3 regions of the Flavobacterium ginsengiterrae genome follow, and region 1 is predicted to be linked to each of the others. Evidence: riboswitches for the same ligand, from Rfam matches in the RefSeq annotation. Region 1 holds a riboswitch; each other region holds the start of a gene.
The links. Region 1 has a riboswitch for cobalamin ahead of ABD859_RS21100 (TonB-dependent receptor plug domain-containing protein). Riboswitches for the same ligand answer to the same signal wherever they lie in the genome.
Positions count from the first base shown of each region.

Region 2: it holds a riboswitch for cobalamin, as region 1 does, so the genes downstream of both, ABD859_RS07440 (DUF5074 domain-containing protein) here and ABD859_RS21100 (TonB-dependent receptor plug domain-containing protein) in region 1, are expected to answer to the same signal.
Region 3: it holds a riboswitch for cobalamin, as region 1 does, so the genes downstream of both, ABD859_RS18690 (TonB-dependent receptor) here and ABD859_RS21100 (TonB-dependent receptor plug domain-containing protein) in region 1, are expected to answer to the same signal.

Region 1 covers NZ_BAABDU010000007.1:379,640-389,670, forward strand. The annotation lists gene ABD859_RS21095 (DUF5074 domain-containing protein) at 1-473, opposite strand, end outside; gene ABD859_RS21100 (TonB-dependent receptor plug domain-containing protein) at 479-2,338, opposite strand; cobalamin riboswitch at 2,366-2,566, opposite strand; gene cobC (alpha-ribazole phosphatase) at 2,636-3,169, opposite strand; gene ABD859_RS21110 (adenosylcobinamide-GDP ribazoletransferase) at 3,154-3,942, opposite strand; gene cobT (nicotinate-nucleotide--dimethylbenzimidazole phosphoribosyltransferase) at 4,005-5,681, opposite strand; gene cobU (bifunctional adenosylcobinamide kinase/adenosylcobinamide-phosphate guanylyltransferase) at 5,793-6,317, opposite strand; gene ABD859_RS21125 (C1orf53 family protein) at 6,479-6,844, opposite strand; gene ABD859_RS21130 (ABC transporter substrate-binding protein) at 6,941-8,083, shown strand; gene ABD859_RS21135 (FecCD family ABC transporter permease) at 8,085-9,113, shown strand; gene ABD859_RS21140 (ABC transporter ATP-binding protein) at 9,214-9,990, shown strand.
Region 2 covers NZ_BAABDU010000003.1:1,042,386-1,052,416, reverse strand. The annotation lists gene bamG (BamG family beta-barrel-assembly machinery protein) at 1-819, opposite strand, end outside; gene ABD859_RS07455 (type III pantothenate kinase) at 812-1,546, opposite strand; tRNA gene ABD859_RS07450 (tRNA-Phe) at 1,650-1,722, shown strand; gene ABD859_RS07445 (GIY-YIG nuclease family protein) at 1,775-2,056, shown strand; gene ABD859_RS07440 (DUF5074 domain-containing protein) at 2,267-3,586, opposite strand; cobalamin riboswitch at 3,880-4,072, opposite strand; gene ABD859_RS07435 (MFS transporter) at 4,304-5,800, shown strand; gene ABD859_RS07430 (DUF6814 family protein) at 5,813-6,040, shown strand; gene ABD859_RS07425 (alpha-amylase family glycosyl hydrolase) at 6,155-9,031, opposite strand; gene ABD859_RS07420 (SusE domain-containing protein) at 9,116-10,031, opposite strand, start outside.
Region 3 covers NZ_BAABDU010000006.1:560,543-570,573, forward strand. The annotation lists gene ABD859_RS18670 (hypothetical protein) at 1-296, opposite strand, end outside; gene ABD859_RS18675 (PKD domain-containing protein) at 301-1,542, opposite strand; gene ABD859_RS18680 (cell surface protein) at 1,584-2,867, opposite strand; gene ABD859_RS18685 (DUF5074 domain-containing protein) at 2,873-4,018, opposite strand; gene ABD859_RS18690 (TonB-dependent receptor) at 4,015-6,060, opposite strand; cobalamin riboswitch at 6,173-6,374, opposite strand; gene ABD859_RS18695 (CocE/NonD family hydrolase) at 6,474-8,222, opposite strand; gene ABD859_RS18700 (M15 family metallopeptidase) at 8,349-8,954, shown strand; gene ABD859_RS18705 (hypothetical protein) at 8,956-9,522, opposite strand; gene ABD859_RS18710 (THUMP-like domain-containing protein) at 9,525-10,031, opposite strand, start outside.

The DNA.
Region 1 (10,031 bases):
ATAGTATTTGTAGTAAGGTCTAAAACCGCTACATAATCGTCATCTGGATTACCGCCTTCTCCCCAGTTAGTAACATATCCTTTTCCGTTTGCAAATGCAATATATCGTGGATTGTTTAAATTAGCCGTAATGGTAGTAATGCTTTTAAAAGTGTATCTGTTAACTACTTCAATTTTATTTGAACCATTTACAACAATGTAAGCAGCATCGCCTTTAAAACCAATGCACATAGGAGTGTCTCCGGTAGTTTTGCCAGGATTAACTAAAGAAAAAACATTGTTTTCAATGCTTGCATCACCTGATAAATAAGAAATAGCTCCATTACTTTTTTCAAAATTACCTTCGTTAGCAACGAATATTCCATTTTCATAATCTCCGCGCGGTTCTTCATTATTGTCGTCATCGTTGCTGCAGGACACAAAAAATGCCGAACTTACAATGACTGCTAAAAATAGTCTATTAAATCTTTTCATGATATTTAAAAATTAAGGTTTATGTATATAGTATAATTTCTTCCGGGCATTTGTCTGCTAATCACGGGCTGATAATTTTCATTAAACAGATTCAAAACCTGAAATCCAATCTTGTAACTGTTTTTTGTTCCAAAATCATAATCAGCCCCCATATTTGCAACATTATAATCTTTAACTCTTGCAGAAGGTGTGTTAAAAGGAGTACTGTAAACTTCTCCAGTATATAAGTATTGAAAATAAGAAGACAATTTTTTCCAGTTGTAAGCAGCAGAACCTGTTAATTTATGATACGGAACATAAATTAATTGTTTGTAGATTAATTGGTTTTTAATCAACTGTTTGCTTTCTGAAATCGTGTAAGCGTAAGTTCCGTTAAAGGTTAAATGGTTTTCGCCGATTTTTGGTTTCCATTCTACAAGAACTTCAGCGCCGTAAGCTCTAACGTTGTCTGTGTTTTCAGGAAGCCATAAATCTCCGCCGCCTTCTTGCGGTACCCAGCGTAATAAATCTTTAATAGAATTATAATAACCAGTAACAGATAAAGAGAAGTTTTTTCTAAAAAATTCATTGCCAATTTCAGCCTGATAAGATGTTTCTGGTTTTAGATTTGGATTACCGCTTCCTTCCCAGAACAAATCATTATAAGTTGGCATCCTGAAATTCTTCGATGCATTTAACTTTATGCGATAAAAGTCTGTAAATTGATATCTTGTTCCAAATGAGAAAAGAAAAGGATTACCATAATTGTCTGTTATTTCCTGACGAATGCTGGCGTTATAATCCCATTTTTCACTTAATAAATGGCGTAATAGTAAACTGGCAGAACCAACTTCTCTTTTAACGTTATCAATACTAGAGCCATATCCTTTGTTTCGGCTGTAATCTACAATCGAGTTTAGCTTTATTTTGTCATTTACATCAAAAGCCAGATCATATTTGATGATCGAAGTTTCGACTTTTCCGTAAGTAAAGTTTTTTGAATTAATATTAGAGAAATATTTATAAGATTCGCCAATATGAGCTGCTCGAAGTTTAGAAGTAAAACGTCCTAAAAAGCTTTCCCATTCTAATAAATTTCGGGTGTTAAAATCCTGATATTTAGTTTTTGATGCATTGGGTGAAGTTAGAGAAAAGTGACGTTCTGAATCGTAAAACTGACTATAAGCTTTTATCGTGTTATTAGAATTTATTTTATAACCAAAAGTAGTATTCATACTCGTGTTATAATATTCTCCATTACTATTTCTTTCGTTTGAATTGCCCGGATATTTAAAATCATTATCAGAACTATTTCTTGAAATACTAACCTGTAAACTGTATTTGTCTGATGAAACTACAGTACGATAGTTTGCACTGTACGTATTGTAACTCCCTGCGCTAAAAAAGACATGATTTGAGAATTCATTTTTAAAACTTAAATCATTATTAAGGTGAATACTGCCGCCTATGGCACTGCTTCCGTATAAAACACTTCCTCCTCCGGCTTTTACAGTTATTGAATTAAAGTCACGGGTGCCAATGGTATTAAAATCTGCCTGACCTAAAAATTGCGAATTTATATTTATTCCATTCCAAATAACAGCAGTTTGTGCGCCGGTTGTTCCTCTAAACGATGGAGCAGAAGTCATTCCAAGTCCATTTTCTTTGAAATAAATAACAGTATTAAAATTTAAAAGAGAAGTTAAAGAAGGCTGGTTTTTTTCAAGAATTGAATCATTTAAAACCTGAACCGATTGTGAAGACGAATATTTCTTAAGATTGGAATCAGAAACTACAACTTCTTTGAGCTTAATAGAATCACTCTGCGCCGAAATAAATTGGCACAACATCAAAAGAAAAAAAACAAAACGCAATCTTAAAGTCATAATTTCTAAACTCTTTTTCCCGAGAGCTCGATATTTGTTACAAAGGCAGGTCTCCTGGCTTGCGTTTTGTTGTTTACCTTCCCATTCGCCGCGGCGAGCAGTGGTTTTGCAGTTACAACAAACATTCTTTTCTAGAACAAAGCTTACAGTTGCGGGTACAGCTCAAGATTTTTACTTGATTCTCTTTTAATGTGTTACAATAACACAACCTTAATTTGCTGCAAATATAAAGTTAAATATGTTGATAATTCAAATATGTTTCGTTTTTAGAATCAATTACTTAACTAAAGTTACAAATTATAGTTCAATTCTTATGATTTCTCCAAAATCGATTTTGTTTTTAAATGCCTCTTTTAAAGGCAGTGAAGTTTGATGACATATAATACTTCTAATGATGCCGGCATGAGCAACAATAATGACAGGCTGCTGTATTTTTGAAATTTCATCAGATAAAAATTGTCTTGTTCTTTCATGTAATTCTGTAAAAGATTCTCCGTTTGAAGCTCTAATATTTACAAAATCTTCCATCCATGGATTTAATTCTTCCGGCGAAATATCATCCCAGTTTTTTAATTCCCAATCGCCAAAATTCATTTCTTTTAAACGATCGTCTTCCTGGTAAGAAATGGCATTATTATTTTTTTGAATGTGTTTTGCTAAAATTGCACAGCGTTTTAACGGACTCGTAAAAATAACAGCGTTGCGTGGCAGTTCTGAAATAATTCTTTTGAAAATTTCCTCAAAAGGCTCAGCAATGTCTACGTCAGATTGTCCGTAACAAACGCCTTTTTCGCAAATTGTTTCAGTATGGCGGACTAGATAAATTTCCATATAAAAAGTATACTTAAATAATAAATCACCTCACAAATCTGTTGTGTCGCTCCCAGACAATCGCCTGTGTAACCATCAATCCATTTTTGAAAGTAACGTGCTAAAAAATATCGGGTAATAAAAACCGGAATCAAAACAAGAAGAGCTTTTAGATAAAAAAAAGAAAATATACCCAAAGGAATTATTCCGAAGAAAAAAGAACCAAGAACTTCTTTCCAACTATGATTTTTAGCAATCGGTTTGCTTTTACTCGAAGCATCATCACGCGAATATTCATGTGTAAAAATAATGCTGATCGCAGCTAAACGACTTACAGAATGAGCGGAAATAAATAAGAGATAAATTAAAATATAATTATCGGTTGTAAAAAGCGATATAGATTCTGAAAGCAGTTTGAATTTTACCAGAAAAAGTAAAACTAAACCAATTGCGCCATAAGCACCAATGGCGCTGTCTTTCATAATTATGAGAATTTTTTCCTTAGTCCATCCGCCGCCAAATCCGTCGCAGACATCTGCAAATCCATCTTCATGAAAAGCTCCGGTTGTTAAAACAGATGTTATAATAGCAAAAATTACAGCCGTTTCTATAGAAAGAAAAAGTGAAAAAATATAGAAAGATAAAAATGAAATGGTTCCCACAATCCAGCCAATAAATGGAAAATATCTTGTTGCTTTGTTTAAATATTCAGGATCATGATTAATATTTTCCGGACAGGGAATCCGAGTGTAAAACATTAAACAGGTAAAGAAAATATGAAGTTCTTTTTTCATTTAAAGAGACCGATTTGAAAAAATATATTGATTACTAGAAATACTGAGACTGAATACTAAATCTATTTCCTGCTGACTCCGGCACTTTCAAAACTCGCCATTTCATTTAAAAATGCCTCTGCTGATTTTAAAACCGGAAAAGCAACGGCACAGCCTGTACCTTCTCCAAGACGCAAATCTAAATTTAAAACAGGTTTTGCTTTTAAATAATCCAATAATTTAAAATGTGCTTTTTCGGCAGAACAATGACAGAAAACAGCATTTTTTTGAATATCAGGATTTATTTTAAAAGCGATTAAATAAGCCACAGTACAAATAAAACCATCAACAAGAATCAGCATTTTGTTTTCAAAGGCAGCGAGCATTCCGCTGGCCATTTGTATAATTTCGAAACCTCCAAAATAGGAGAGATGATTTTCTAATTTGTTCTGACCAGAATAATTTTCAATTGCTTTTTTTAGAATGTTTTGTTTTTCCAGAAGTTTCTGCTCATTAATTCCTGTGCCTTTTCCAACACAGTCTTCAAGAGAAAAACCAGTAATAAGACTCATTAAAACCGATGCTGTAGAGGTATTTCCAATTCCCATTTCACCAAAACCAATGCAGTTAGAACCTGTCTTAGCAATATCTTTAACAATTGATTTTCCTTTTTCAAAACACAATTTCAATTCTGTTTCGCTCATTGCGGCCGTATGCAGAAAAGACTGCGTTCCTTTTGCAATTTTAGCATTAATTAATTTCGCATTTGTTGGAAAATCATAATTTACTCCAGAATCGACAATTGATAATTGAATATCATTTTGTCTGCAAAAAACATTTATTGCCGCGCCGCCTTCCAGAAAATTATTCACCATTTGACGTGTTACATCTTGTGGATAATCACTTACGCCATGATTAGCAATTCCGTGATCTGCAGCAAAAACCACAATATTTGGATTTATTATTTTAGGATTCAGAGTTTCAAAAACCGTTGCCATTTGAAAAGCAAGCGATTCCAGAGTTCCCAATGAACCAACAGGTTTTGTTTTAGAATCTATTTTTTCTTGTAAAGCCTGACTGAAATCATTTTGAATTTCAGTTTTGTTTTGAGATTTTAAATCAAAATCAGAAACATTTATTTTATGAATCGAATTGATTTCGGTGCAATGCGCTTTTTCAGATTTTTGCTTCCAGTGCAATTGCTGCAGCATAGGCTGATTACCGTAATTTGTAGCAGGTTTTCCAATGCAGAAATAGCCCAGCGGTTCTATATTTTCTGGTAAATCAAGTAATTTTTTAAATTGAAAATAATTAAGAATTGAAACCCAGCCCATTCCGTAACCCTGTTCAGTCAGTGAAAGCCAGATATTCTGAGCGGCACAAACGGTACTGAATTTAACAGCTTCATTACTGCCAATTGTGCCAATAGTAAATTGATTGAGAACAGAGCGGTCGTAAGCAATTATAAGTCCAACAGGCGCTTCCTCAATTGCTTCGAGTTTCAGCGATTTATAAAGTTCTTTCTGTTCCGGATTATCGGTAAGTTCTTCAGCCTTTTTATTATAATCTAAAAATAGATTTTTAACAGCACTTTTAATCTCATCCGATTTTATGATATAATATCGTGTTGCATCAGTTAGGCCCACAGACGGCGCCCAATGTCCGGCCTGCAAAGCTTTCTGAATTACTTCATCAGGAACCTCATCGGCAGTAAAATGACGAGTGTCACGACGTGATTTTAATATATCATCTAAATTCATTTAAATTCCAATTTTTTTAAATTCCAAATTCCAAAATCAATTTCAATAGCAAAATTCAAAATCAATTTTAGAGTTTACGTAAAGATACTCCACGATATTGGAATTTGGAATTTAAATTTTGGAATTTTCTCCTTTTATTTTAACCGGAATTCCAGAAACCATCAAAATAACTTCATCTGCTTTTGATGCCAGAAACTGATTCATCCAGCCTTGCAGTTCTGTAAATTTTCTGCCAATTTCTGTTGCGGCATGTACGCCCATACCAATTTCATTGGTCACTATAATCAGCGTTGCACTTTCCTGATTTGCGATTAAAAGAAATTCTTTTTTGGCTTCTTCCAGACTTAAGTTTACATCATTATTATTGTCAACAAAAAAGTTAGTAAGCCAAAGAGTAACACAGTCAATGAGAGCAATTTTTCCGGAGAAATCAATTTCACTTAAAAATTTTTCTTTTTCAGTATTCGTCCAGCGTTCATCCCTTTCCTGTTGATGACGGTCAATTCGGTTTTGAAAATCTGAATCCCATTTTCTGGCCGTTGCCACATATATTGGAGAATCAGAAAGCTGTAATGCCAAATGCTGTGCATAACTGCTTTTTCCAGATCTTTCGCCTCCCGTAATTAGGTAAATCATTTTGTAATGGTTAGTCGTATTTGGTAAATAATAATGGCGTTCCCTTCGGTCGGGCCATCCGCTGTATCTTTTATTTTTTAAAGAAAAAAATAAAAGGATGCCGCTTCTGTCCCTAACGCACACAGCAGACTAAAAATAGTAAGAAAATACCAGAGCAAATATTATTTATAAGGACAATGTCGGCAGCTGTTTTCACAGCAAGTGCCTCGTTTTAAATGAAACCACGTTTTAAAAACCATATTGCCATTTTCAATATAATAGTCAATTCCTTCTATTAAAGTTTCTGTTTTGGGTAAAGATATGGCTTTATTTTTATAAGCATTTTTAGGAGTAACAGTTTCTACATAAGCATCTATTTTGTCTTCGCAGGCTTCTTTAAAACAAACAGGACACAGACAGTCGCCTCCATCAGAAAGATTGAAAATTGGAGGGTAATTATTACACCAGCATTTATTTTCAACCGAAATATCTCCGCAGCTGAATTCAGATTCGCAGCCAGAGCAAATTTTTGTTTTTTGGCTATTCATAAATGTTATGATACAGTTTTCTTGTTTTTGTAAGAATAAAGGTAAGTAAAAAAAATATAAAATGCTTTACCTTTGTTCCTATTGAAAACGTAAAATATGAGACATTTATTCCCTAAACTGATTTTTATTTCTTCTTTTTTTATTCTCTTCGGATGTAAGAAGAACGAAACGAGCGAAGTAACAAAATCAGAAGCAGTAAAAAACAGCATCGAATATGCATCTGGACTTTCTATTGTTAAGTACGACGATTATTCAATAGTAACGGTTTCAAATCCGTGGCCAAACTCTAATAAAGATTTCAAATACGTTTTAAAAGAAAAAGAGGCCAAAGTTCCGGATAGTCTTTCATCATATACCACAATTCAGGTTCCTTTAGAATCAGTTGTTGTTACCTCAACAACCAATATTCCGTTTTTAGAAATGCTGGAAGTTGAAAACAAACTGACAGGTTTTCCGCATACGGATTATATTTCATCAGAAAAAACAAGAGCGTTAATCGATAAAGGTGCAGTAAAAAACGTTGGGCAAAACGAAAAATTAAACATAGAACAATTAATAGAATTATCGCCGGACTTGATTGTAACTTTTGGAGTTGACAATAACAATCCAATGCTGGACAATTTAAAGAAAAGCGGTTTAAATGTTTTAATTCAGGGAGACTGGATGGAACAATCTCCGCTTGGAAAAGCAGAATGGATAAAACTTTACGGCGCTTTATTTGGTAAAGAAGAAAAAGCAAAAGAACTGTTTGATAAAATTGCCGACAGTTACAAACAAGCGCAGAAATTAGTTCTTGATAAACCTTCTGCATCAAAAGTTTTATACGGTTCTATGTACGAAGATGTTTGGTATGTAGCAAAAGGAAACAGCTGGGTTGCTGAGTTTATGAAAGATGCTCATGCCAGCTATTTATGGGCAGATTTAAAAGGAACAGGGAGCGAAGGTTTGTCTTTTGAAAAAGTGCTGGATAAAGCAAAAACGGCAGATGTATGGATTGCTTCGGGATCGTTTAAAAATCTGGAAGAACTTCAAAAAGCAAATCCGCATTATGGAGAATTTGATGCTTTTAAAAATAAAAATGTATATAGTTTTGAAGGTAAATTAGGAGCAACAGGAGGAACGGTTTATTACGAATTGGCGCCAAGCCGTCCGGATTTAGTTTTAAAAGATTATATCAAAATTTTTCATCCGGATCTGCTTACAGGTTATGAGTTTACTTTTGCATCAAAACTGAATTAAATTGGCAGACAAAAAACGAAATACCATTTTATTTGCTGTTTTGACTTTGGGTCTTTTACTGATGTTTTTTGCAAGCATTAGTTTAGGATCAGTTACAATTCCGCTTAAAGATGTTTTTTCCAGTTTAACGGGAGGACACGCAGCAAAATCAACCTGGGAATATATTATTATAAATTATCGTCTGCCAAAAGCTATTACGGCAGTTTTGGTGGGAACAGGACTTTCAATAAGCGGCCTTTTAATGCAGACATTATTTAGAAATCCACTTGCTGGTCCGTATGTTTTAGGATTAAGTTCCGGTGCCAGTCTTGGAGTTGCTTTTGTAATTTTAGGAGCTGGATTTCTTCCTTCTTTTTTAAGTGTAATTGCACTTTCATCATACGGAATTGTAATTGCATCTACTTTAGGAAGCACATTAGTTTTATTGCTTGTTTTGGTGGTTTCTCAAAGATTGCGAGATACAATGGCCATTTTAATTGTAGGGTTAATGTTTGGAAGTTTTACAACGGCAATTGTCAGCGTGCTGACTTATTTTAGTACAGCAGAACAGCTTCAGAAATTTACCTTTTGGTCTATGGGAAGTCTTGGGAATCTTTCCTGGCCTACCATCATAATTTTGGCTTTTTGTGTTATAATTGGATTGCTTTTAAGTGCTAAAAGTATTAAGCCTTTAAACGCATTGCTGTTAGGAGAAAACTACGCCAAAAGCATGGGTTTGAATTTTAACAGAGCCAGACTGATTATCATATTTGCAACCAGCATTTTGTCTGGAGCTATTACAGCATTTGCCGGTCCAATCGCTTTTATAGGTTTAGCCGTGCCGCATATTGCAAAGCTTACTTTTCAAACCAGCAATCATACGATTTTGTTTTGGAGTACTTTGTTTTTTGGATCTATTATAATGTTGTTTTGTGATATTGTTTCTCAAATGCCGGGATTAGATGTTACACTTCCTATAAATGCTATAACTTCTATAATTGGTGCTCCGGTTGTAATTTGGCTTTTAGTAAGGAAACGAAATTTTCAATAATTTTTCTGTCACAGATTAAAGGATGAAAATGATTAAAAAATCTGTGGAAGAAAATAAAACTTAGCAGCTTAGAATCTCAGTAACTTAGAACCTTTAAAAAATGACAACCATTTTAAAAACCTCAAATTTAAATATTGGATATAAATCCAAGAAAGGCGTTGTGACTATTGCTGAGAATTTGAATTTAGATTTAAAATCAGGAAAACTTATTTCTTTAATTGGAGCAAACGGAATTGGAAAATCGACTTTACTGAGAACTATTACCGGAATTCAGCATCCAATATCAGGCAGTGTTTATTTAAATGATAAAAATATTTCGGCTTACAAACCTTTAGATTTAGCACAGAATCTGAGTTTGGTTTTAACAGAGAAATTACCTCCAAGTAATCTTTCGGTTTTCGAATTAGTGGCGCTAGGGCGTCAGCCGTATACAAACTGGGTGGGTACTTTAACAAATACTGATATAGAAAAAGTGCAGGAAGCGATGCAGTTAACACAAATCGAACATCTTTCTCAAAAAAAACACTTTGAAATAAGCGACGGACAATTGCAAAAAGTTTTAATTGCCCGAGCTTTGGCACAAGACACACCGCTGATTATTTTAGACGAACCTACCACACATTTAGATTTACTGCACAAAGTTTCACTTTTCAAATTGCTAAAAAAGCTGACTCAGGAAACGCAGAAATGTATTTTGTTTTCAACACACGATATTGACTTAGCGATTCAGCTTAGCGATGAAATGATTGTTATGACTCCGGAAAATATAGTTCAGGATGAACCTTGTAATTTAATTTCAAACGGGAGTTTCTCTGCATTATTTAAAGACGAACATATTATTTTTGACGCCGAAAAAGGAAAATTTATTGTAACTTAATTTTTGTAACAAACAATAAACAATAAACAATAAACAATAAA
Region 2 (10,031 bases), on a different contig from region 1:
TGATTCACCAATACCGGCGCCAATAGTTAATTTGCTTGGAAGTTTTAATTTATTTGTCGTTACAGGATATGTGTAAGGGTCTGGATCGCCGCTTACATTAATTTCTCTTGTATTATCTGAATTTAAATCGCCAGAAAGGGTATAGCTTAAACTTGTAAACAGATTTACTTTATTGTAAATCTTTGTTTGGTACATGGTTCCAAAATCAAAATTTACACCTGAAATTGTAGAAGTATTTGCTTCTGATGTACCATTTTGAATACCTGTTACCTGTTCTATGCTTGTGGTAGTGATTTTTCCAAAGTTATACTGAACATCAGCTCCAATAGTCCAGTTTGGTTTAATTTTATATCCTAAACCAAAATATACTTTATTAATACCTCCTTTTCCGCTTAATTGTGAGCTTACTGCTCCTTCTGTAGCTGTATTATCTTCTAAAATTTTATATCCAACAGAAGATAATGGAATTAAACCAAACGACATTCCAAATTTTCCTAATGGAATTCCTACTGCTAAATAATCAAAAGTTGTTCTTTGTGCTTTTGCAGATTGAGCATCTGTTTTTAATGTTGAAGTTCCAAAAGTACCTCCTACAGTAAAAGTAGTCTGCATTAAACTGGCATAACTTGCCGGATTTTCAATATTCAGGTGAATACTATCCTGCTCAACAGCAACGCCCGCCATAGATCTGTACTCTAAAGTTCCTTTAAATTTGATATCTCCAATTCCGTAGAAAGAATACGGGGATGCAGTACCTTGTTGAGCGAATGAAACGAACGATATAAGCAAACAAGCACTTATTATAATTTTTTTAATCATTGTCGATTTTATATTGATATGTTTGGCTCAAACTCTCTAGAAGGAAATTTGAATTGGCAAATATGGTATTTTTTAATCGTTTAGCCAAAAAATCTGCATCGCCACCCGTTAAAATTATTATAAAATTTGCAAAGTTCGATCGATATTCATCGATAAAACCGTCAATCTCATAGACGAAACCATTAACAACTCCAGAATGAATGGCCTGTGCTGTAGAGTTCCCAACGTATGAATCCGGTTCTTCTAAAGTCAGCAAAGGCAGTCTGGCCGTAAAGTTATGCAAAGCTTCATAACGCAGACGCAGTCCCGGAGAAATGGCTCCACCCAGATAATTATCATTTTCGTCGATAAAATCGTAGGTTATACAAGTTCCGGCATCTATAACTAATCTGTTTTGTTTAGGAAATTGCAAAGTTGCTCCCGCAGCCAAAATCATTCGGTCGATTCCCAGCGTTTTTGGTGTTGCATATTTATTATGAAAAGGAAAAACATCTTCGTGTGTAAAAAAATGAACGTTTAACTTTTTTTCAAAAGTCAAAAATGATTGTTTTTCGACGTTTCCAACCGAAGCAACAACCAAATCGGAGCAATTTGGAAATTTTTCTAAAATTTTTTCGATTTTTTTTTCAAGCTCATTCTTTTCAAAAACAAAATACTCTAAAACAGTACTTGCTTCAAAGACAGCAGCTTTAATTCTGGTATTTCCAACATCAACAGTTAAAATCATTTTTTCTTTTTGTTTCTGCGAAGATACGAATTGATTTTTTTTATAAAATGTTTTGGATAAACGGAAAATGATTCTATCTTTGCACCCGCATTGAGCACAACACGGTACCTTAGCTCAGATGGTAGAGCAATGGACTGAAAATCCATGTGTCCCTGGTTCGATCCCTGGAGGTACCACAAAACCCGAATAGAAATATTCGGGTTTTTTGTTTTTTATAATATTTTATAAATGCACTATCTTTATATACTCTATTCTAAATCATCTCAAAAGTTTTATATTGGCGAGACTAATAATCTGGAAGAAAGAATTTCGAAACATAACACTCATATATATTCTAATTCTTTTACTAAAATTGCCAATGACTGGGAAATTGTATTAACTTTTAATTGTTTCAATAGAGATGAAGCACTATATCTTGAAAACTTTATTAAAAGAATGAAAAGCAAAGTGTTTAACAAAAAAATAATTAATGACCCATCAATTCTAAAGGATATTTTATCTAAAAGATAACATACATGTGTCCCTGGTTCTCCCGAAGCCTCGGGACTGGAGGTACCACAAAACCCGAATAGAAATATTCGGGTTTTTTGTTTTTTTATACTCTTTTAAAAATATTTAAACGCAAGGACACAAAGGAAAAACGCAAAAGGTTCGCAAAGTTTAATTATAACATTGCGAACCTTTTGCGTAAAACTTTAGCGCACTTTGCGGTTAAAAAAACTATTGATGAAACACAGAAACCGCTGGGAAATAATATCCAGAAAAACTTACTCCTGAAGTTTTAGCACCAGAATCTGCATTAAAGAAATACAAATTATTGTTTGCAAAATTAGCTCCAAATCCAGAGTCTACTGTATTGACAACTAAAGTATTTTTCTTTCTATCATATCCAATTCCGGCTCCATACAAGATATTTACTCCAGTTAAAGTAATAAACGGTTTCGTTAATGAAGCTGCACCTCCAGTATACTTATAAATTTCTTTACCTCCGTTAAAACTTGCGTTTTTAGCAATAAAAACATCATTTTTAGCCGCAGTAATAGATCCGGGATGCCATGCTCCCCAGCTTCCATAAGCTTGAAAACCTAATGCCGTTTCTGTTATTTCTAGAGTATTAGAGTCTATATTTATAAGCTTTGTACCGCCTGCTGCCCAAACTTTTTTATCATCTGTAACGGCAAATCCTAAAACCATTCCCGAAATAGTTTTTTCTACAGCCAGTGTCGAAGCATTAATAACAAGAACACCTTTTGAAGCAGACAATGCAAAAATGTAATTATTCACTTTTACAATATCTCCTACCTGTCCTGTAATACCTTCAATTTGTCCGCCTAATTCCATTGTATTTAAATTAAGCTTAAATATTCCTTTTCCAGAAGTAAGCAACGCCTGATTTTCGTCTATTGCTTCTATTGCGCGCCAGTCATTTCCGCCTTTTGCTTCGATTCTTTTTTCTTCTTTAAGCGAATAAGCATCGGCTACGACAACAGGACCGCCTACTTTTGAGACTAAGAATAGTTTTTTGTTAATGATTGTTCCAAATTCTAATGTTGATGATTCTGGTTTTAAGTTTTTATCCGGATTTACTTTTACAAAAACACTGTCTTCAATTGCTTTTGTATCGTATCTGTAAAAGCCAACTGTTCCCGTTCCGTGTCCGAACCAGCCTTCATTAATCATAAAAAAACCATTTTCATAAGTGCCCCAAGTGTGAATATCGTATGTAAGTGTTACTTCTCCTCCGCTATTTTTGGCAGTCATATTAATTTTAAAATCGCCTCTCGTTTCCGGATTAAAAGTATAAGTAGAATCAGAGCTTACTACTTTTCCATCAACTGTCCATTCGAAAGATAAATTATTTCGATCTTTTATTTTTGAACTTAACTTAAGTGTTTTTCCAATTGTCAAAGTATCTTTTAACTGCTGTTCGCCGTTTATTACTGGAGGAGCTGTAAAATCATCATCGTTATTACATGAAGTTACTAATGCTGCTAAAGAGGCAATTGCAATTAAATGCCTGAAAAAAAATTGGGTTTTCATTATTAAATATTTAAAAAATTATCACTTGGTTTAACCGGCAGTACATTTTTATGCATAGAATAATGCTGCAACAAATGGTACGACGATTTGTTTAAATGATTTTTTAGCAGAGAAAAAGGAAAATCGAAAAAGAGAAAATTCCCGAAAAGGGAACTGTTTTGCGATATCATATTTGCAGAAAAAAAATCTCATAAACTTTATTTTAGCTTACGAGAATAGAATGACGAAACAAATACCTGTTCACAAAAGTGAAAAAGTACCGTTCTTAACGCCAGCTTCAATCCCCGAAAGCTATTATTACTATAAAAATGGCAGGTCTTCTGACTTGCTCCCTACACCCAGCCTTCCCTTTCTAATTGAAAAGTGACATATTAAAGGGTTTCAGTTAATGAGCTTACAGCTGCGGGACAGTTTTGGATTTTCACCAAATTCCCTTTTAATGTCAATATTTATCTAAATATGACAACCATTTTCTGCTTTAAATTTTGAGCTGCAAAACTAGTGTTTTCTTTTTTAAGAAAACGAGCTGGATTTGTAATTAAAGGTTTAAAAACATTCAGAATTTTAATTTATGAAGAACTAACTTACTAAAGAAACAAGATGTTAACAATTGAGATGTTTTTGTTAAAAAAGTATCAACTAAATAAAAAAATATCTTATATATTCGTAAAATCGTATTTTAATTTTTTAATTATTATTAAAACCACAGGACGTTTTATGAGCAAAACTTCTACTAAAGGTATTTGGAAAGTTATTTCCGCCTCTTCTATGGGAACTATGATTGAATGGTACGATTTCTATATTTTTGGGAGTCTGGCCGTAGTAATCTCCACTAAATTTTTTCCGAGTGATAATCCAACAGCCGCATTTTTATCGACTTTGGCCACATTTGCGGCAGGATTTGTCGCAAGACCTTTTGGCGCTTTATTTTTTGGAAGACTTGGCGATATTATAGGTCGAAAATATACTTTCATGGCGACTTTATTACTCATGGGAGGTTCGACATTTTTAATAGGCTGTATTCCCAGTTATGAAACGATTGGTTTTCTGGCGCCTTTATTAGTTCTCATTCTGCGTTTATTACAAGGTTTAGCTCTTGGCGGCGAATATGGCGGCGCGGCTACTTATGTTGCCGAACATGCTCCCGTTGGACAAAAAGGATACTGGACATCGTGGATTCAAACTACAGCAACTGTTGGTTTGTTTATTTCTTTGATGGTTATTCTGGCTACAAAAAGTGTTCTTTCTGCCGAGGATTTTGACCTTTGGGGATGGCGTGTTCCTTTTTGGGTTTCTATTGCCATGGTTGGCGTTTCATATCTAATTAGAAAAAATATGGATGAATCACCCGTATTTGCAAAAGCTAAAAAGGAAGGAACTACAAGCGCAAATCCGTTAAAAGAAAGTTTTGGAAACCGATACAATTTAAAGTTTGTTCTTTTGGCTTTATTTGGAGCCACTATGGGGCAAGGTGTTGTTTGGTATACCGGACAATTCTATGCTATGAGTTTCATGAAAACGGTTATGAATATAGATTCCTCTCAGGTCGACAGTTTACTTGGAATTGCTTTGTTAATTGGCACTCCATTTTTTATCGTTTTTGGATGGCTGAGTGACAAAGTGGGTCGGAAATATATTATGATGTCTGGAATGCTGCTGGCCATTTTATTTTACAGACCTATATATAAAATGATGTACAACACAACTGATATAAACCACAAAACCGAAATTATAGAACAAACCTCACAAAATATTGAGACAGCAAAAAATAACGACGTAATTACCACTATTTCAAAAACCTATAGCGATGGAACTACGTATGTAGAAAAGAAAACAGACTTTGCCGATGGAAAAAAATCACAAAGCAGTGTTACTGTAAATATCAATTCCGGCGATGAATGGACTTTAATTTTTTTAGTTTTCATTCAGGTTTTATTTGTTACAATGGTGTATGGACCAATTGCTGCATTTTTAGTTGAAATGTTTCCAACTAAAATCAGATACACTTCAATGTCACTTCCTTATCATGTTGGTAACGGGATTTTTGGAGGTTTACTGCCCGCAATTTCAACCTATTTTGTAACGCATTCAAAAGCGGCCGGAAAAAGCGATTTTTATCTTGACGGACTTTGGTATCCTATTATCATTGCCTCGATCTGTTTTGTAATTGGAATGATATACGTAGACAATAAAAATAAAATTAATCATCTTTAAACATTTAAGAACATGAATACAATCAAACAAGCTTTAGGGGTTTTATGGGTTATTTTGGCAGTTGCGGCCGCTTACTTTTGCGTGTTTGAATTTGGCTTACCTAAATTATTATCAGATCAGCAGGATGATTTAGTCTTTGGAATTATTATTCTTTTTATTCTAACGCCTCTTATTGTTTTGGGCTTAGGAACATTTGGTTATTTTGCCGTTATTGGAGAATACAACGATAAAAAGAAATAACAAAAACAATAAACAACTAAACCAGAAAAGGGCTGTCTGCAATAAAGCAAAACAGCCCTTTCTCATTACTAACCAAACCAAATTTTTAATCTGTCAGCGATATATTTTTAAAGTTTATTTTTTGATAAACTTCATAACTTGGGTTTTCTGATTTTGATCTACAGCTTTTACTATATATAATCCTGTTTGTAATTCGCTTACGCCAAATTGAAAATCAGCATTTTCATTTGATGTAAAAGTTTTAACCAATTGTCCTGATATTGAATAAATCTGAACTTTTGCAACAGCAGTATTTAAAGTAAAATAGTTTGAAACCGGATTTGGAAATAAACTTACCGCAGCTGTTTTTTCAAAATCTTCAATAGCCAGATTTGCGGTTTTGTTTCCGTAAATTCTGTATTCGCCGGCTGGTAAATTTATTGGCGCATTTACATCGGTAACATTTATTGAAGTATTATCCATTAAATTATACCACGTTCCAGCATACGGAAAACCTGTTGGAGTATTTTGAGCCGTTGTATCAAAATTAGCCAGAATCAACACATCTTTTAATTGTGCCGAAGTCAGGCTTTCATTAGTAATTTTAATATTTACTGTCAGTGAATTTGCGTTAGTCATTACGGCAGTTCCTAAAAACACCGGTTCTGTCTTTTTTAAGGTTATCATTTTTGCCCAATCGTTGTAAATTTTACTGCGATTTGAATTGCCAAGCCAGTTATTTACCCATTGAGGCTGTGGTTTTGTATCTAATTTACAATCTCCGCCAATGGCATCAAAATCAGTATTAACGGTATTATCATTACATGTAAAAATGGAATTTTCCCAGCCTAATTCTCCAAAATGCCAGATCATTTTTGGCCCGGGAACTAATAATGAAACAGCTCCAACTGCTGACATTCTTTCCAATGCAGTATTTAATGCTTTGACACTATAAGAACCATTTACTGCTCCATATTGTACATTTTTATACATCAAACGTTCTTCATCGTGACTTTCTGCATAACCTATTAAACGGTTTGCAGCAAAACCGCGATTTGAACTCAGCATTCTCGAAATATTACTATCTGAAGCATATCCCATTGACAATTGATTGTATTCATTTGTCATTTTTCCCCACATCATAATTCCTTTACTTGGCGTTTCTGTAACTTTATAATCTGCCCATTGTTTTTCTTCGGCATCAGAACCTAGATGTTCAAAAATTGTATAATGTGTTGGATCTAAACTCCATGAATAATCAGCATATTTTTTCAAAATATCTACTCGATCCTGCTGGTAGGCATCTGTACAAGCATTGTCAGAAGCGGTACAAGCCTGAGTAAATCCTTTCGTTAAATCCCATCGGAAACCATCAATTTTATATTCCTGAATCCATTGTTTAATAACTCTTTCTACATAATATTGTGTTTTTGCAGATTGATGATTAAAATCTTCACCCACATTATAACTGTGTTTTGCTACAGTATTAAAATATGGATTTTCGGCTGTTGGTGAGCCAAAACCGTCGCCATCAGGATCATTCATCCACATTCTTACCATTGGGTTTCTTCCAAATGCATGATTTAAGGCAACGTCCAGAATTACAGCAATTCCGTTTTGATGACATAAATCGATAAATTCTTTAAGTTTATCTGAAGTCCCATAGAATTTATCCAAAGCCATATGAAACGAAGTATTATAACCCCAGCTTTCGTTTCCTTCGAACTCCATAACCGGCATTAATTCGATGGCATTTATTTTAAGATTTTTAAAATAATCTATTTTATCAATTAAACTCTGATAACTTCTCGCTGCATCAAAATCGCGAACTAAAACTTCATAAACCACTAATTTTTCTTTTTCGGGTTTTGTAAAATTTTGTACCTGCCAATTGTATGGAGTCTGACCTGTTCTTAAAACAGTAACTTCAAAAGTTTGTCCCACTGGATAAACAGGTATATTAGGATAATTTACTGAAGGAATCCAAGGGTCATCATAAGGAGATAATACTAAAGTTGAATATGGATCGGCAGTTTTTACAAGAGATGGAGAATTTGCCAGCGGTGTAGCATCAACTACCCAATATTGATACGTATTATTAACCCCAGAAACCAATCCGGTTAATTCCAGCCAAAATTTTCCAGAAACCGGATCTTTTTTCATGGCATACGCCGAAGTTGGCTGCCAGTTATTGAAACTTCCTGCAACGTAAACAAAATCTTTAAGCGGTGCATCCAGAACCAAAGTTGCTTTTGTAAAATCAGCAGGATTGTAATTAATTCCGTCTGCTAAACCTGCAGGCATTGTTTCTGAAACTGTATTTGGATTAACAACTGCCGAAAACTTCTTTACAATTGTAGTTCCTGCCTGAGTAACACTTAACTCGTAAGTTTGATTATTTGTTATGTTAGTATGAGAATAAGAATAGTTTGTTGTACTCGCATTGGTATTTATTACTGCTCCGTTTGATTTTAAAGAATAACTTGCAGCGCCATTGGTATTGGTTGCTGCAATATTAAAATTAGCACCGGAAGCAATAATTGTAGTACTGTTTTCAACTGGAGAAGTCAGACTGACCTGAAAAGATCCCACTTCGACTGTTATATCCTGTGATTTTTTATCACCGGTTGCATCTTTTGCTTTCACTAAAAATCCTATTCTTCCAATTCCGTTTCTGCCGAAATATACTGAAGGCGTAAATGTTTTAGTGTAAGTATCTGTTCCTGCATTATAAGTAAACTTGCTGGCTTCATCAGAGGCTGTCCAGGAACCGTTAGAAGAAGAATCCATTTGATTGGCGTCGTTTACATCATAAGACCATGACCAAAGATATAATGCATGAGTTGCCGCAATTCCCCATGAAGTTTCGTTTATACTGTTTCCATTAATTGTAATAGTAATAGGCGTTGTATCTTCAAATGTTGCTGGATTTATTGAATAAGTTACTGTTTGAACCTGTGGAAAAACAGTTACTGCCATCAATAAAAATATTGATAGTAAAGTTTTTTTCATAATCAGTGTGGTTATTTGATTAGCTAGTTTGATTAAAAAAGGGCTATCCAGCAGATAGCCCTTTTTCAGTTATTAACTGAAGTTTTATTGATTTGGAATCATCAAATAACTTCCGTCTAAATCATTAAAATAAATTAGATATTTAGATTTTGCCACTGGAATATTATCTCCAGTTCCTCCACCAGAGAAAGCAGTTTTACCTCCCCATGAAACATCCCAGGCGTCATTTGCTCTGAATTTCATTTCACCATCATTAAGTGAAGTTACGCCCAATGTCCAAATGTGTGCATTGAAAGATGATTTTACCATTGCAGTAGAAGCATCCCATCCTTTAGCAGTAGCACTTCCTATAATCCCCACAGTTGTATATGTTGCAGCACCTGCTCCACCAGCGTATGGTTCTAAAGTATAAGTTAACTTTTGAACATCCATTTTGAAAGTGTAATAACCATCTGCAGCAATTACAAAACTTGCAGGATCTGCATCGCCATCAGTTGCTCTGTAAGCTAAAGAGCCTCCACTACCACCATACATTGGCGCCCAGCTGCCTAAGTTTTTAATTGCTTTAAATGCTCCCGCCTTAAAAAATCCTGTAAATTTATATTCATTAGCATTTGTAGCGCTTCTAAACAGGATTTGATTTCCTTTATTATTATCCCATCCAGAAACAGTTGCATCTCCAACTAAATACCAGTCATTAAATTCATAAGGAACTTTGCCAACATAAGGAGTTACAGTAATTGAGATCAAACCTTTTCCTACTTGTACAAATCCTCCAGATACATTTGAAGCAATTTTCACATCATAATCTGCTGCAACTTCTGGCTTACCACCAAGATCAATTGCAGCTTGATTTAAATCTTTTGCTAAAATTGAAGCTTCAGTAAGATTGGTTGTAGCAGCAAGCGTTTTTGCTGCAGTAAAGTCTCCTCCTTTTTTATCAATCAACAAAGTATATTTTATTACTACATCTGTTGAATATTCCGCAGCTGACCAAGTA
Region 3 (10,031 bases), on a different contig from region 1:
AATAAAGTTTTACTGTCGCCAATAATAGAATCTTTAACAACACCGTCTTTTCCGGTAACTTTAGTCGACCATTGGTATAATGGCGTTTTTTCTGCAGCATTTTCGATGGTTACTTCTGGAGCAATTTCTACCACATCATATTGTGATACGGAAAATTCTGAAGTCAGTTTCAGCGCGATTGCAGGTTCTGGAGCCGGTGGTTCAACTATAACTTCTGGTTTAGAATCGTCATTGCTGCACGAGTTAAAAGAAGCAAAAGCGATTAGAAATAAACTATATTTTAAATACTTTTTCATGTTCTTAGTTTTTTGCTTTTTTTAAATTGTATTTTTTTAATAAATGAAGATCTCCTGCACCTGCAAAAGTTGCTGCCATTGAAGATTGCTGCTGGCAAAGCCCCATTGGTTCGCTCACACAATTGACCACTTTAATGAAATCGATTCCTGGAAGATTAGCTTTGTTTCCGTTTTTATCAACCGCCCAATCAATATCAATATCTGGATTTACGGCATTTACATAGCCCCATTCTGGCAGAGTAGAATTCCATAAAGTAGTTTGTCCCGGACGTGCAGTTTCAAAATCAACATCGAGTCTGGTTCCTTCATAACTCACTTCGGTTTGTGTTTTCCATAAAGGATAAAATTCTTTCTTAGCTCTTGGTCTTGCCAGATAAAAACTTTCTCCCTGATTATTTTCACAATAAACATGTTCGTAATCCAGAAAAAGTGCACTTGCTGTAACCAAAGGTTCGTTTGCACCTTTTTTACGATACGTTACTTTAAAATTCTTTACGGTATTTGATTTGGCATGCTGACTTCCTATAATTTCATACCATTCATCTTCGTCTGGTTTTCCGTTTTTATTTTTGTCATAAGCCACAAAAATTAATCCCGGTGCCGACGGATTTGCTTTAGGAACTGTTGGGTTCGAAATATCTCCTCCATATACTCTAAAATCGCTTGCTCCCGGAATATTTACAACCGTATGATCAAAACCTACGATAATTGAACCTCCAAAACCGCCTAAATCTAACGGATATCCAACACTTGTTTTGTCAATTCTTCCTAAAACGGTTTTCATTAAATCTTCTTTAGAATTTCCGTCTTTAAATAAATCGTTGGCAAACATTCCCGGAGCAGGATCAAAATCGAAAATTTTTGTGATGTACGGATTGTAATCAGCAGTTTCGTTGATAACTGTTACAGTCGTATTTTTTGTTCCTTTTTTTTCACCAGAAGTCACATTCAAGGTAAACTCATACGAACCCGCATAAATCGCTGTAAATCGTAAGTCTTTTGTATTTCCAACAATAGAATCGGTAACCTGATCTACAGGGTTTTTAGTCATAATCCATTCGTAAACAGCATTAGTGCCAGCATCTGAAGCTGTAATGTCTAAAACCGTAAAAGTGGGCGTTTCATACTTTTCCTGAAGCGTAACTTCAATTTTGTTGGCATTTTCGTCTGGTTTGTCGTCACTGCTGCAGCCAACAAAGGCAAACGCAAAGGCAAACAACAAAAAATGGGTAACATTTTTTTTCATAATTTGGATATAATATATTTGATTTGATACTAGTTTAAAAATTATCGGGTTGGAATATTTTCTCCCAAAAGATGCAAATCTGTCGCACCAGAAATCTCTGTAGAAGTTTCTCCAAGCCATCCCGCCTGCTGATTCAATCCGTTATAAACTTTTACAAAATCTATTGCAGGAAGCTGGACTTTATTACCATTATTATCTATTGCCCAATCAATATCAATTGCCGAATCATCGTCGTTGTTTGGCGCATTATCGGCATAGCCGTATAAAAAGGCATATTGCACAAAATAGCTTCCGTTGCCACTTTCGTCCACCGCATTATCGGGTAGTCTTGTTCCTTTAAAAGTAATCGTAGCCTGATCTTTAAGCCATTTTGGCCAATAATCCAAAGAATGATTGTAAGCGTTATTTTGCACTATATAACCTTCTTTTCCTTGATTGTCTTTCCAATAGATATATTCTGTATCGGTAAAAAGAACCGATCCTGTTCCACCGCCTGGAACTGGAACTTTATTTGGATCTGGTCTGTGATAGGTGATTTCGTAATTGCGAATTGTTTTTGCCATTTTATGACCACCGCCTTCAATTTCAAACCATTCATCATCTGGAAGTCCGTTTTTGTTTTTATCGTACGAAACCATAATTACACCTGCTTCACTGCTTCCGCCTCGAAATTCTGCATTCGGATTCGGATTGGCTTCTGCCCAAAAAGCATTTCCTAAAACCCTGAAATCACGTTTTCCTTTTACGTTTACAATACTGTGATCAAAACCAAAAACAACATAACCGCCAAAAGCTCCAAGTGAAATAAGATCTCCGTTTTTCTTTGCCAGATACGAATTGGCTCTTCCTAAAACTCTATCCGCAGTATCGCCGTCATTGGCTACCGGAAGATCATTTACGAATTGTCCCGGCGCAGGTTTAAATTCAAATACTTTAGCAATAAAACTTTTTAGTTCTTTAGCTTCTGCACTTACTGTAACGGTTACTTTTTGGGTCTGAGTCGTTCCTTTATCTGTAATAACAACATTAAACGCATATGTTCCTTCTGCAGCAGCGGCAAACAAAGCTTCTTTTGAACTGAGATTAGTTAATGAATAATTTTCTGATGAAACATTTGCAACCGACCAACTGTAAGTCGCATCTGAACTTGCCGTTGTTTTCGGACTTAAAGTCACAATCGTAAAACGTTGTGTTTTAACTTCATTAGTCTGCGATTCTCCTCCCGTTTCAGGATTGTCATCGCCACCGCCTGAACAGTTTGCAAGCATGATCGACAAAATGGCCAATACTGCTATTCGAAAATGTTTAAGTACTCTTGAATTCATGTTTTTTATTTTTTGGTTATAAAGGCAATATGTGCAGGAATATTTCCCGCTGTAGTTTTCCATTTTAATTTTCCTTCTGGCGTAAAACAATAGATGTAACCCGTTACAACATAGTTTTGCGCATCGGTAATATAGATTTCCTTAGTTTCTGGATTGACCTGAAGTCCGTACGGAATCATGATTTGTTTATCGGTTCCGTCGGTAATAATTTTATCACTTATGACTTTTTTGGTTCTGGTATCGAGAATTCCGTACGTAATTTTATTGCTGTTGGTGAGATAACTCCACGAAACACTGTAATAATACAGCAGATCATCGACCAGACACATTCCCAAAGCAGGAATATCGAGTTGTATTTTTTTCTCGTCGGTTTTCGTATCAATCACAAACAGATTTGATGGCGTGTTGTAGTAATCACCGCGCGAACTCACATAAATATCGCCTCGGCTGTCGATCTGCATTCCGTAGAGATTAATCCCGACATCAATTTTTTTGGTTTCTGTAAAAGTTTCCAGATCAATAACCGAAACAGTACGATCGTAATTCGGAACGCGATAACCACCAGAATTGGCTACATATAATTTTCCGTTATGAACCACCATTTGTTCCGGCTGATAACCAACGGTTACTTTTCTTTTTATTTCTAAAGAAGTCGTATCAATTTCGGCAACAAAACCAATTTCGGCATTCGGGTCAATTGCAACGGGTCCGGCATACGAACTTACATACGCTTTGTCTTTGTAAAAAGTCACATAACGGCAGTTGGGAATATCGATTTTTTTGATGCGTTTTGCCGTCCATTTTTCGAGAACTTCAACTTTATTGGAAACATTAATTACGGCATACACTTTATTGCCATAGATTTGAATATCGTTTCCAACATCGCCCAGTTCTTTTACGACATTCGGGTTTCGTTCCGAATAAACATCGGTTGTATAATTTCCTGTTCGGTAATTAAAAACGTCGATACTGGCTCTGTTCATTCCCATATTACCTTCGTTAAGAAGATAAAATCCTTCAATATTTCCGTCACTTCTCGGCGCAGCAACGCTTACATCTGAGGAAAGAAATATCGTTTCGTCTTCACGGCATGAAACCAGCGAAATGGCAATGTTTAAACCAAATAGTATTTTTATAATGCTCTTTTTCATATCTCAAAACTGACTATAAATTTGAATGTTCGCCCAGGCATCGGATAATTGTAAATCACTTCATACTGCTGATTAAAAGCATTGTTGACTTCTATCGTTCCGTTCAATTTGCATTTATTAAAAGTGAAAGCCTTTTGAACCGCCAAATCGTGTGTGTACCACGGCTGTACCTCATTTACTTTTATATTATTGACGTTTCCGTTGTAGCGTTTTCCAACGTAGATAAAACTGTAATTGAAGTTCCATGATTCGTAACCTGCATTCAAAATTCCAGAACCGCTGTGCCAAGGCGTATACGGAATCTGATCGCCGTAAGAAGACAATTCTAAACCTGAAAATTTGGTGAAATCCTGACTTTGAGAATACGTATAAGTTAAGTTTGCAGTTAGATTAACTTTGTCGATATGAGTTCCCAGATTGACAACCGTTTCAATTCCTTTTCCTTTTACCTGACCAATATTCGTCATCATCCAGCGGAATAAATTTCCTGTCGGCGCCGCCACAATTTTGTCTTTGGTATTGGTATAATAAGCGTCTGCCTGAATGGAGAATTTGTCTATAAAACTTTCTTTAAGAGAAAAATTATAGGTAAAACCAACATCGTATTGGTTCATATATTCAGGTCTCAAAGTACTTGAACCGACCATTGTGTAATATAAATCGTTGAAAGTCGGCATTCTGAAAATGCGTTTAGCGAAGGCTCTTAAATTGAAATCGTACTTTTTAAATGGCGTATAACCAAGGAATAAAGCGGGGGTAAATTCGGTTTTGTTTGGCGCTTTGGCGTTGAATTTCACTTCTTCGATTACGCGGGTTGCCAAAACGTTTCCTAAAACTTTAAAACCTTCATATCGATAAGAAGTCGCAAGCGAAACCAATGCGGTATAACGCTGTGGGAAAGAAAACTGCGTTTGAATACCGCGTCTTGTTGCGTTTAATTTATTGTATTGAAAATCGGTTGACAGCGAAACATCCCAAGTAGGTAAAATGCTGTATAAATTTACGGCCGAGAAATAAGCTTCCTGCTGAAAGTAACTGTCGTCTGATTGTGCGCCTTCGGTTACTACTTCACCTAAAACACTGGTGGTATCCCGCGCAATATAATGTGTATAATCGTAAGCGAATTTCCCTTTTGCCTGAAATTTATATTTCTCTGAAACATCTTTGGTGAAAAAACTCTGCGCAAAAAAGTTCTTATCAAACTGCCTGAATCCGTCTCTGAATTTATTTTCGACAATCGCTCCCGGCGCGCCTCTTTCAGAATCATAATAATAGACTTTGGCGTCCCAAGAACCGTTGTTTATTTTTCCGTAAACTCCAGATTCAAATCGAAATGCTTCAATATCGCTGTTGTATCTTGTTGCTGTGGTATCGTAGGCAATACTACCATCCTGATTTTTTCTTTTATATCTAAATTTATATTCTCCGTTAGATTTGATGTATTCAGAACTGACACTCAAACTGACTTTATCGCTGAGTTTTTGTTCCCATCTAAAAGAAGGATCGTGATAATCAATCGACATGGTTTTGTAACGAACAAGCAGATTTGTTTTTTTATTCCCCGAAAAAACAGGACGTTTTGTTCGTAAATAAATGGCTGAAGCTGAAGCAAAATCTTTAGCTGACTGAAAAATTTCACTTTTCTGACCATTGTACATTGTTAATGATTCCATGTCGTCAAGCGAATATTTACCAAGATCGGTTACACCGTTTTGAGCATTTCCAAGCTGAATTCCGTCATAAAATACGCCAACGTGATGTGTTCCCATATTGCGGACATCGACTGTTTTAAGTCCGCCGACACCGCCGTAATCTTTGATTTGTGTGCCAGCAAAATACCGAAGTGCGTCTGCCACATTATGACTTGCCAGTTTTTCGAGCAGTACGCCAGAAAGACTTTGCACGGGAATAACTTCCTGATAGGGTTTTCCTTTTAAAATAACTTCTTTTAAAACGCGCGAACTATCTGTGACTGCCTGCGAGTGAAGCCAAAAAGGAAAAAATAAAATAAAAGCTAAAAGTGTTTTTCTAAAATTATACATCACGATTGATTTAAAAAAACTTTCGGTGATGTACTTACAAAAAGACAGATATAGGCCTGCTGTCCTATAACAGGTTACCATCTTGTGTCGTCAACTTCATACCACGAAAGTTTTAAACTATGTGATCGTGGCAGGTCTCCTGACTTGTTCCATCTTTAAACGGCCTTCTCACCCCGAAATTCGGGACAATGGCATAAGTAATGTTTAAAGACTTCTATAGAACTTACAGTAGCGGGTCTGTTCAGGATTTACACCTGATTCCCTTTTAACTATTTTTTCCTAAGAAAAAACAGACCAAAATCGGGTGTAAAGATATAATTGTTAGGTCGTGTCTGCAAGATAATATTGCTTTATTGTAAAATTTGTGTAGTTATGTTCTCAAAAAATACTGTTTACAAGCCTTGTAATCAGGATTATTTTAAAACAGGAATTTTTACAAAACTGTCATTATACCATTTTATCTGCAAAGGTTCTTTTGCATCTAGAATCGTTTCATCGCTTACGTCTTTTCCGGTTCCGTAATTTAGTTGTGAGAAAGCATTTTTATTTACGTTAACGGCAATTAATAAACGGCTTCCTTTATGGAGTTTTTTACTCACAAAATGCGTGTTGGAAAATGTAATAGCTTCTATTTTATCAGGCTGAAGCAATTGTCGTTTTTCGATATCCTTTGCATAACTGGCGCGTCCAATGTAGTAGGAAAGATGAAAATATTCTCCGTTTGGCGTGACTTCATAAAGAGTTACGCCTAAATCAAAATCTTTTTTGTTGATACTGCATTTGATTTCTCCCAAAAAAGAACCATTTACAATTAAAGGCTGGGTTAAAGGTTCGCTGATAAAAAAGTAACCATCATTTTTGTTGACTTCTTTTTGAATAATCGGACTTGGATAATAATTATTATTGCTGATTTCTCTGTTTGCAAAATCAACTTCCTGAATTAGAAATTCTTCTTTTTTAGGCTTTTTATTATCGGCTTTATGGAAATCATCTGATTTAGGTGTAGTTAAATATAAAGTCAGGAAATCATTGTGCATTTTTTCAAATGAAGAAGCACTTTTCCATTCGTTGGCACCCATGACTTCGTAATTGATTTTATCTTTTAGAATTTCCGGTTTGGGGCCGTTTTTCAAAATATAATCAAACCATTCGTAAGTAATTTTCTTTATGTCGATTAAAGAAACGGGATCGACTTTGTAATCATTCAGAACAGCTTCACCGCCAACTTGAGTTCCAAAATGCCCGTAAGGACCAATTATAAGGTAAAAAGGCGTTTTTGGACTGTATTTTTGAAGTTCTTTTAAGTAATATAAACCCGAATTCTGCGAATCGTTATAATATCCGTCAAACGCTAAAACCGGAATATTTATTTGTGCAAAATCAGTTTTATAAGGCGCCATTTTCTGCCAGTATTCGTCAAACGACGGGTGGTTTATCCATTTTTGAAACCATCTGTTGGGCTCACCGTCAATACTGTCTAGTTTTCTGTAGGCCGTTCCGGATTCCCACCATCTAAATTTTAAACCTCTAAAACGGGGTCTGTTATTATTCGTTACGGTATCGAGATATTTATTGTTTCCTACATAAAAAGCCCATTCGTAATTTGGGTTTATAAAAATGTTGTTTTCCATAGGAAGTCCCATTCCGGGTCTGTTTGCTACCGCAGGTACAATTGTTTTAAGAGCCGGATGCATTTTTTTGCACGCTGCCCATTGTGTAAAACCATTATAACTGCCGCCGTACATAGCCACTTTTCCATTACACCATTTTTGTTTGCTAATCCAGTCTATGGCATCGTAAACATCATTTACTTCGTTTTCATACGGATTTATTTCGTCAGGGCTGAAACGTTTTCCTCTCGAATATACTATAATTCCGGTGTAGCCTTTGTCTACAGATTCTTTTATACTTTTTAGATCTCTTCCTTTGTCACGAACGTAAATTGTATATTGAAGAATTACGGGTTTTGTATTGTTGTCATTTTTTTTGTGTGCGATCATTGCAGATAAAATGCCGCCGTCGCGTGTGGTTATAGAAACGCTGTCCTGAATGTCGTAATCGGTTTCTGTATTGGCTGATTTTAAAGCTTTTGTCTGCTGTGCGAAGAGTTGTGAAACAGCAAAAAATAAACTCAGAAGTAAAAACAATGATTTGTTATTCATATTCGTAAGTTTTTAAGTTGAACGAATTTAATTATAATTTATATATTTACTTTCAGTAAAGACTCAAATTATAACTTCATGTTACATTTTATTAAATCTTCCGTTTTTTTAACTGCATTTTTTTGGATGACTTCTGTACAGGCACAACACGAAGCGTATGCAGAACCTGTAGAACATAAAATTGCCGATACTGCTTTTGTAAACTTAAAAGATTATAGTAAAGATTTTGTGTATGACATGAAATATGCCACAGAAGATAATTTCTTAAAAGCGAAAGTATATGATTGTGCCGAATGTTTACTGCGTTTAAAAACGGTTAAAGCATTGGTTGCGGCGAATAAAGAATTTATTAAAAAAGGATATAAAATAAAGCTTTACGATTGTTACAGACCTTTGTCGATCCAGAAGAAAATGTGGGAAATTGTATCGAACCCTAAGTATGTTGCCGATCCAAAAAAAGGCTCCATCCATAATAGAGGAGGAGCCGTTGATATTTCGCTGGTTGACAATAACGGAAAAGAATTGGATATGGGAACTGCTTTTGATTTTTTTGGACCCGAAGCAGGTCATAATTATACCAATTTCTCTAAAAAAGTTTTATCAAACCGAAAATTCTTAAAAAAGATAATGATAGAAAATGGTTTCAATTCATTTGATTCAGAATGGTGGCATTATAATTTAAAAGCAGGTTTAAAAGATGCCGTTTCGAATCAAAAGTGGAATTGTAACTAATTTATTCTACACATCTGATATTTTCCATAAAGTAAGTATTGGGATGCGTTACTTTACCCGTTAATTCAGAAGTAAGATCAGCTTTTACGATATAGTCTTCTGTATTGGTAAGATATTTAATTCGCATAATAGATACAGGCGATTTTTTCAATTCTTCAAAATTATCTTTCATAAACATAAAAATACCAGTATTGATTCGGTTGTCAAAACCTTTATCATCGCGAACAAGCGTTCCGCAGTTTTCCTGATTAATATGCATTAATGTTACAATTTTTCCGTTTTCTAACTGTAAAAAGATTTTAGAGTTTTTATCAAAACAATTCGCTTTTATAAAATCTTTACTTTTTTGAATATTTTGTAAATTTAAAGTCGGCAGACCGTCAGTTTGCGCCAGTGAGAAAAAAATGTAGTTAAACGAACCTCCAAAATACTTTTCGCTCATTAAGTATTCGTTAGTTATTTTGTACGTACCAATAGAGTCAGTTACATTGGCGCTGTATTCACATGGTTTTTGAGCAAATGCTGTAAAGGCTAATAAAAAAAGAGTTAGTGTAATTAGTTGTTTCATTTCTAGTTTATTTTTCTGCAAATTAAAACTATTTTGTTATCATTTTTATCAGTTGTAAAAAAACTATACAGATTTCCTCCATTTTTTATTTTCCATTTTTTTCGAATATTTTCTACTGTTTCAGGAAAATTACGTGTCGTAACATTTGCCTGCTGATTTAAAAGCGTGTTTTTCATTTCATTTTTATTGTACAAAACGGCTTTTTCGATTTCAAAACTTCTGCCCGGAAAATCGATTAAATGATCTGAAGTGTACAAATGCGAATGTTTATGCAGTTTGTTTATTTTGAAGAAAGAACTTACCTGATCAAATCCGCCTGATTTCATTATTGCCGAATTGGGCTCATAAAGATATTTCTGCGGAAGATGATAGGATGTAAAATCATTTTCTGAACCAAGAACAAAATCAAAAGTTTCAGTTTTGTCTTTTAAAATGTTTGCTGTTTTTAAAGTTATTTCGCCGGAATAATGGTTATGAATTTCAAAAAGCAATTCTTTAACTTCATTTTC